One region of the Mesorhizobium sp. WSM3864 genome, then DNA from elsewhere that is predicted to be linked to it. Evidence: predicted binding sites of a transcription regulator. Region 1 holds the regulator's gene; the other holds the start of a gene.
The links. The regulator LexA, encoded in region 1, represses DNA repair genes until DNA is damaged. The targets are predictions, from matches to a motif close to TGTTCNNNNTGTGTTCNG.

Region 2: CK215_RS05500 (sel1 repeat family protein) is a predicted target of LexA. The motif match lies at 2,454-2,471, and genes of this name have one in related genera.

Annotation. Positions count from the first base shown of each region.
Region 1 covers NZ_NSGD01000001.1:668,434-672,641, reverse strand. Annotated here, with positions in the region: gene moaC (cyclic pyranopterin monophosphate synthase MoaC) at 1-352, shown strand, start outside; gene glp (gephyrin-like molybdotransferase Glp) at 354-1,559, shown strand; gene lexA (transcriptional repressor LexA) at 1,676-2,410, shown strand; gene CK215_RS03300 (ComEC/Rec2 family competence protein) at 2,394-4,208, opposite strand, start outside.
Region 2 covers NZ_NSGD01000002.1:243,940-248,147, forward strand. Annotated here, with positions in the region: gene CK215_RS05490 (acetyl/propionyl/methylcrotonyl-CoA carboxylase subunit alpha) at 1-391, shown strand, start outside; gene CK215_RS05495 (ABC transporter substrate-binding protein) at 554-1,675, opposite strand; gene CK215_RS05500 (sel1 repeat family protein) at 2,055-2,321, opposite strand; gene CK215_RS05505 (DUF2147 domain-containing protein) at 2,756-3,097, shown strand; gene CK215_RS31245 (hypothetical protein) at 3,304-3,456, shown strand; gene CK215_RS05510 (hypothetical protein) at 3,489-3,683, shown strand; gene CK215_RS05515 (AMP nucleosidase) at 3,811-4,208, shown strand, end outside.

The DNA of each region.
Region 1 (4,208 bases):
GATCCTGGCCGGCGACGCCAAGAAAGGCGACGTGCTGGGCACGGCGCGCATCGCCGGCATCATGGCGGCCAAGAAGACGCATGAGCTCATCCCGCTTTGCCATCCCCTCCTTCTCACCAAGGTGTCCGTCGAGATCGAGCCCGACCACGCGCTCCCTGGCCTGAGGGTCAGCGCGCTTGCCAGGGTTACCGGCAAGACCGGGGTGGAAATGGAGGCGCTGACCGCGGCGTCGGTCGCCTGCCTCACCATCTACGACATGGCCAAGGCAGCGGACCGCGCCATGGCGATTTCCGGCATCAGGCTGGTCGAGAAGACCGGCGGCAAGTCGGGCGACTACAAGGCAGGTCCTTAGCATGGCTTTGCTTCCGGTCGCCGAGGCGCTCCAACGCCTGTTGGACGGCGCGACCGCGCTGCCAGGCGAAAGCGTGCCGCTGGCCGACGCGGCCGGCCGGGTCCTGGCCGACCCCGTGGTGGCTCTGCGCACCCAGCCGCCCTTCAATGCGTCGGCGATGGACGGCTACGCCGTACGGGCCGCCGACGTAGCCTCGGCGCCCGCCCGGCTCTCCGTGATCGGCATGGCCCCCGCCGGGCGTGGCTTCACCGGCTCTGTCGGCAAGGGCGAGGCCGTGCGCATCTTCACCGGCGCGCCGCTCCCCGAAGGCGCCGATACCGTCGTTATCCAGGAGAATGTCCGCGATCTCGGCGGCGGCAGCATCGAAGTGACCGAGCCGACCGCGGAAGGACGCAACGTCCGTCGCCGCGGGCTCGACTTCTGCGAGGGCGACCTGCTCCTCGAAAAAGGCCGCCAGCTCGATCCGGCGGCGCTTTCGCTGGCGGCATCGGCCAACCATCCGAGTCTCAACGTGGTGCGGCAGCCGCTGCTCGCCATCATCGCCACCGGCGACGAATTGCTGCCGCCGGGCAGCGCGCTCGGCCCCGACCAGATCATCTCGTCGAATGCCTATGGCGTCACAGCTACGGCCCAGTCGGTCGGCGCGCGCGCGCTCGACCTCGGCATTGCCGCCGACCGCAAGGACGCGATCGCGGCCTTGGTCAAGAAGGCGGTCAAGGCCGGCGCCGACGTCATCGTCACGCTTGGCGGCGCCTCCGTCGGCGACCACGACCTGATCCACGACGTGCTGACCGGCGAAGGCATGCAGCTAGACTTCTGGAAGATCGCCATGCGTCCCGGCAAGCCGTTGATGTTTGGCCGGCTCGGCGACATTCGCTGCATCGGCCTGCCCGGCAATCCCGTCGCAAGCCTGGTCTGCTCGCAGCTGTTCCTGAAGCCGCTTCTGGCGCGGCTGGGCGGCCGGTCCTGCCGGCAGGAAATCCGCACGGCCCGGTTAGGCGCCGCAATGCACGCCAACGATCTCAGGCAGGACTATGTGCGCGCCGTGGTCCGCGAAGATGCGGGGGCGCTGATCGCAACACCGTTCGGCATCCAGGATTCCTCGATGTTGAGGATGCTCGCCGATGCCAATGGCCTGATCGTGCGCCAACCCTTCGCACCGGCGGCTGAAGCCGGCGAGGAATGCAGCATTCTGATGTTACGCTGAACAAAACGTCAACACATTCACTAAACTTTAAACGGTTGCGGAACACAACTGGAACAGATAGTGTTTGTTCTGGGTTTGTTTTTCTGATTCTGGTTTCAGAACCCATGGGGGCCGCCATGCTGACGCGCAAACAACATGAACTGCTGATGTTCATCCATGAACGGCTCAAGGAAAGCGGCATTCCGCCGTCTTTCGACGAGATGAAGGAAGCGCTCGACCTTGCCTCGAAATCGGGCATCCACCGCCTGATCACGGCGCTGGAGGAGCGCGGTTTCATTCGCCGGCTGCCGAACCGGGCGCGTGCCCTTGAAGTGCTGCGCCTACCTGACTCGATCGCGCCCGGCCTCAATGCGGCGAAGAAATTCTCGCCGAGCGTCATCCAGGGCGGCCAAGGCAATCTCGGCCGCCAGATCAAACCCGCGGCGCCCGCCCGCACGCCGACGCCCAGCAATGACGACGACGCCGTTTCAGCCGTCTCTATCCCGGTGATGGGTCGCATTGCCGCCGGCGTGCCGATCGACGCCATCCAGCACCAGACGCATTCGATCACAGTGCCGCCGGACATGATCGCCGGCGGCGAGCACTACGCGCTCGAGGTCAAAGGCGACTCGATGATCGAGGCCGGCATCTTCGACGGCGACACGGTCATCATCCGCAACGCCAGCACTGCGAGCCCCGGGGAGATCGTCGTGGCGCTGGTCGACGACGAGGAGGCGACGCTGAAGCGCTTCCGCCGCAAGGGCGCCTCCATCGCGCTCGAGGCTGCCAATCCGGCCTATGAGACGCGCATCTTCGGTCCCGATCGCGTCAAGGTTCAGGGCAAGCTAGTCGGGCTCATCCGCCGCTACTGAGGGGCTGCGGCTTGGCTTCCGGCTTCTCGGGCTTCTTGTAAGGCGCCAGCCCCCTGGCCTCACGCGAGTAGCGCCGCTGTTCGTGCCAAGGGCGGTACGGTTTTTCGACGGCGTATTGAATGGTTGCTCGCGCCGTCGCCGATTGCGGATCGAAGAAGACAGCGGCACTGCCGTCGCGCGCAAGTTGCCGCTTGGTGACGACGAGGATACGTGGATCGCGGCAGGGATTGTAGGCCGTGGCGTCGTTGATGACGATGAGGTCCGCGAAGTCGCAGGCAGGCCGGGCAGCTTCACGGTTCTCGGCGAGCGCGACGATTGCGCCCGATGGATGCCGGCCAATGCAGAGATCGCCCGTGCAGTAAAAGGGCGATCCAGGCGGCAGGTCGACGGGATCGGCCAAGTCCAGCGTGCCCTTGGCGAATGTCTCCGGCGGCACGATCGTTTCGGCCTTGAGCGCGCGTTTCCAGTTATCGGTGGTGAACTCGTTGGAGCGGGCACGATTGACGGCGAGTTCGCCCCCGCCGATCGGCATCGCCACCAGATGCGCGTCCTCCGAGATCAGCAGGTCCGGCGTGCGCACCTGCGGGATGATCATGACGGCCGCGGCAGCGAAAGGAATTGCGGCCAGCCTGAGCCACGTAGTCGCCATCGTAGCGATGACGAGCGCGATCGTCGCCAGCAGCACCGAATGGATCGAGATCAGGCCCACGGCATCGACCGGCGACCACTCCGAAATCCAAGCCGAGATCGCGATCATCGCCGCCAGGCCGTTGCCCATCAAATAGAGGAAGGGCCCGTCGAAGCCGAACGGCATCATGACCGCGCTGGCGACGGCGAGAAACATCACGATCGTGACGATCGGCATGATCGCGAGATTGGCCAGCAGGCTGAGCGGCGAGACGCGCTGGAAATGCCAGATGGCAAACAGCGCCGTGGCACTTCCGGCAATGATCGACGTCATTGCGGCGCCACCTGCTCCGACTGCCAGTTTGTGCGACATGAACCGCAGGAACGAACGCTTTGCCGGCGGCGCTCTCACCTTGCCGGCGCGGTAGTCGGACCAGCCGGCATAGGCGCCGACAAGGGCGGCGGTTGCCGCGAACGACATCTGAAAGCTCGGGCCAACCACTTCATGCGGCGACACCAGGATGACGGCGATGGCCGAGATCGCCAAGTTGCGCATCGTCAGCGCGGCGCGGTCGAAAAGCACGGCGATCAGCATGACGGCCAGCATGATGAAGCTTCGCTCGGCGGCGACCACCACGCCAGAGATGACGAGATAGGCGGCGATCGACATAAGCGCGATTGCCGCGGCATATTTCTTCACTGGCCGGCGTGACGAAAAATCCGGGAACAGCGCAAAGGCGCCGCGCAGCAGAAGCATGACCGTGCCGGCGACCAGCGCCATGTGGAGGCCCGAAATCGAGATGATGTGATAGATGCCGGTCCGCCGCATCGCCTCGTTGATGTCCTCGGGAATGCCGGCGCGCACGCCGACGATCAGTGCAGCGGCAATCTCGCCTTCGGCTCCGCCAATGGTGCTTCTGATGTGATCGGCAATGTTTTCGCGCGCGTTCTCGATGGCTGAGGCGATGCTCGTCTGAGCGATCGGGTCGGTTGGCGGAATGAGTTTCGGGTCGCCGAGGAAAAATCCACTGCCGCCGATGCCGGAAAAATAGCTGTCGAAGGAAAAATCATAGCTTTCGGGACGGACCGGCCCGGTCGGCGGCAGAAGCCGCGCGTAACCCGTCACCAGCGATCCGGCCTTCATGCCGGCCGAGATCCTGCGTGCCGAGAG
Region 2 (4,208 bases), on a different contig from region 1:
CTTCCAGGTGGCGCTGGAGGCGCCGCATGACGCGCTCAACGCGCACGACCTCAGGAGCATGCCGCGCAGCGCGCGCTGGCCGGGCCATGTCACGGTGTTCGAAGGAGCGGTCGGATATACATTCACGGTGCCGGATCCGCTGGCCAAGGCGGATGAGGCCGCGGCCGCGTCGGACAGCCTGCGCGCGCCGATGCCGGGATTGGTCAAGCTGGTGCGCGCGGCAGCGGGCGATGCCGTGATCAAGGGCCAGCCGCTCCTGATCCTCGAGGCGATGAAGATGGAACATACGATCGCCGCACCCCATGACGGGGTGATTGCCGAGATCGCGGCCGAAGGCGCGCAAGTGAGCGACGGCACGGTGCTGGTGCGGTTCGAGGACGCACGGGGCTGAGCTGCCGGTCGCCTTGGATCGGCAACGGGACAAACTGGCTGGGGCGGCAGGACTCCAGGGGGACGCCGTAGAGCGCCGAACTGGCCTCCAAATCAGTGCCAAGGCACATACGAAAACGGCCGAGACAAATCCCGGCCATTTCCAATCGATCTGCAGAACGAATTACGGCTTGATCGGCGCGTATTTGCCGTCGTGCCACTGGTTGATGTCGTAGCTGGCGTTCTTCAGGTCGCCCTTCTCGTCGAAGATCACATCGCCGACCACGGTGCTGATCGGCTTGCCGTCCTTCAGCGCCTCGGCGACCTTGGCCGGGTCGTCGGTGCCGGCGCGCTTGACGCCTTCGGCCACCGCCTGGATCACTGCATAGGAGAACAGCGTGAAACCTTCCGGTGTGAAGCCGCCTTGCTTGATCTTGGCCACGGCCTCCTTCGCTTCCGGCTTCGACTGCGGATCCGAGGGGAAGACGAACATCGTGCCTTCACCGGCCGGGCCGGCGATCTGCCAGAATTCCGGCGAGGCGATCGAGTCCGGCATGATCAGCTGGAACTTGACGTTCTGCTCCGCTGCCTGGCGCAGGATCAAGCCGGCCTCCGGATGGTAGCCGCCGAAATAGACGACGTCGGCCTTGAGCTCTTTCAGCTTGGTGACCAAAGCCGAATAGTCCTTCTCGCCGGCATTGATGCCTTCATAGTCGACCTCCTTGAGGCCGCCGGCATTCATGGTCGCCTTGACAGCATCGGCAACGCCCTGACCGTAGGCGCTCTTGTCGTGCAGGACGACGACGTTCTTGCCGGCATATTTCTTGGCGATCCATGGACCGATGAAAGCGCCCTGCGCATCGTCACGCGTGTAGAGGCGCATGATCGTCGGCCAGCCGGCCTTGGCCGCGGCGTCGGTCAGTTCCGGATTAGACGAGGCCGGGCTCATCATCAGGGTGCCGGCTTCGGCGTAGACGGCGGAAGCGGGAATGCTCGAGCCCGAGCAGGCATGGCCGTCGACGAACTTGACGCCGTTGGCAACGATGCGATTGGCAACCGACACCGCCTGCTTCGGATCGCATTGGTCGTCCTGGATGTCGATCTTGATCTTGTTGCCATTGACACCTCCGGCGGCATTGATGGCATCCGCCGCGGCCTGCGCGCCCTGCTTGAACTGGTCGCCGATGTTGGCGAGCTGCCCGGTCATCGGGCCGACCACCGAAATCGTGATGTCGTCGGCGAAGGCAACCGATGCGCTCATCGTCAGGCCCAATGCGGCCGCGCTCAAAATACCCAATCTTTTCATGACAATAGAACTCCTCCACTTGCGCGCGGCCGTTCCGGCCACGCTTCTTCCAGAGAGCCGGGACAATTTCACCCTTCGCCGGAACTGTCGAGAGCACAATGTATCGGGATTTGGTTCATTCCGACGGGGAGTTCTTGGGCCAAGCCGCCGTTCCCATACAGCCGGAGACTGCGCAAATGCAAAAGCCGCGCCGGCCTTGTCCCGGCCGGTCGCGGCTTTTGCAGTCGAGCTTCCCGGCACCCCGCGCGCCTGAACCCGCTCGCTTCCCTGTGTTGTCGCACGGCTTGAGTTCGTTGACCTGCCGCGTTCTTGGTCTGGTTAACCGGCCGTCTTTTTGCGGCCTTGTCCCTTAAGAGCTTTCGGGCCTTACCCCGCAAAATCAGTGCATCGTCATCCATTCGCGCGCTTCGCGCAGCGCCTTGGCGATCTCGGCCTTCGACATCGATGCCGACAATTCCGAGCGCAGCTCGGCGGCGCGGAGCGATCCCTTGATCGCGGCGATGTTGAACCATTTGTGGGCGGCAATGACGTCGGTCTCGCAATCGCGGCCGGTCGCATACATCATGCCCAGTTCGAAAAGAATGTCGGCCTGGGCAGTTGCCCCCATGGCGCCGAAGCCGGCTTCAAGCATTTCAAAACGTGCCATTTCAATCCCCTGTCTGCTCCCGAGAGCTGCCTCCTTCTGTCCCTGGAAGTCCCCGGGCGGGCCGCTCTTTCGATGCTTTCGAGGATGACGGCTCGCCTTGAATCCGTCGTTAAATGGCTTGCTTAATTTGAAGAAAACAAAGCTAAAACAAGAGGTAAACGCGAAGAACCGTTAAGCATAGGAATCCAGCAATTCAGCCGATCTGCGCCAAATTCGTCGAAAATTTGAGGCGCGGGAATCAAGACTTCGCTAACCACGGAAACCGAAGCCTTTTTCGCCATCCGTTCATTTCCAGCGACCGACGCGGCCGAAATCCTTGCAAGCTTCCGTCGCGGCACGGCTTTCGTTTTGGCGATGGCTGGATTAGCTTTACGTTTGCGTAAGGGACAGAAAGGCGGAACGAGGCCCGCCGGAACCCTAAAGGGAGGACAAGCATGTTTCGAAAAGTCAGCCTGGCCCTGGCGGCCACCTTGATAATGGCAGGCGCCGCGTCGGCCGACCCGATCGAGGGCAATTGGAAGACGCAGGCCGGATCGACAGCGGCGATCGCCGGCGGCGGGGCGTTTTCCATCACGCTCAAGTCCGGCAAATATGCCGGCAAGACGATCGGCTCCTTCAAGGCGGCCGGCGACAACAAGTACACCGGCACCATAACAGACCCGGAAACCGACAAGACCTATTCCGGCAAGGCGACGCTTTCCGGCACCTCGCTAAAGATGAGCGGCTGCGTTCTGGGCGGACTGATCTGCAAGACCCAGACCTGGCACAAGCTCTGACAGTCGAACGGATGACGATGCAAAAACGGGGCCCGGCGCCCCGTTTTCTTTTTGAGCGCCGTTTCTGAGCGCAACGCTGGACAAGGCATTTCGCAGGCCTTGGCCGGGTCATGACCCCATCAGCCAATTTGAACCGCAGATGAATACCGGTCTCAGAACCGGTTCAGAGGCGCTCGGGCATTCTCCTCGCATTGAAGGAGAGACCAATGCTTGTCCGCCGCTTCACCATCGTGTGCCTGCTGATGAGCCTGTTCGGCATGTTCTTCGCCATCCTCGTGGCCGAAGCCGGCCGTCCGGCGCGCTCACCGCGAATGGCCGATACCTGCCGGCTGGACTGCATGAACCATTTCGGCCGCTGAAACGACCAATACTCGAAACCGGAACGACCACCATGAACCGCATCGCTGCCTCCACCCTCAAAGCTCTTCGGCTCCTGCCGCGGGCGATGCTCATCCTGATGGTGCTTGCCGCTCCTGTGCTGGCGGTGCCGATGATGCGCGCCGACGCCGGTTCGGTCATCGAGGCGCCGGCGCCGAAGAAGGCAGGCATCGGCTTCGTGCTGCTGGTCAGCCTGCAGCGTGGCTGACACGGCCAGAGAAAAATACTCCGCAAGGCGGGCTTCGCGCCCGCCTCCCCCTCCCAAGCGCTCTTCCAAATCCCTATATTGGGCCATGGAAAAGCGAATCTACCCCCAAGCCATCGAATCGGTCGTCATGCCGGAGCCTTTCGGCAGGCAGAGTTTTGACGACGCCAAGAAGGCGGTCGCGGCGCTGGAGGCGCTCTACGACCGCAACACCAAATTCCTGCGCGATTCCTTCGCCAAGCTCGCCGCCGGCGGCGACGAGAGCAGGCGCTACCGGGCCTTTTATCCGCAGATCGGCGTCACCACCACCTCGTTCACGCAGATCGACTCGCGCCAAGCCTACGGCCATATGCCGACGCCCGGGCATTTTGCCACCACCATCACCCAGCCAAAGCTGTTCGAGAACTATCTCGTCGAGCAGCTTCGGCTCATCATGCGCAATCACGGCGTCCAGGTCACGGTGTCGGAATCGACGACGCCGATCCCGCTGCATTTCGCCTTCCTGGAGGGCACCTATGTCGACGGCAC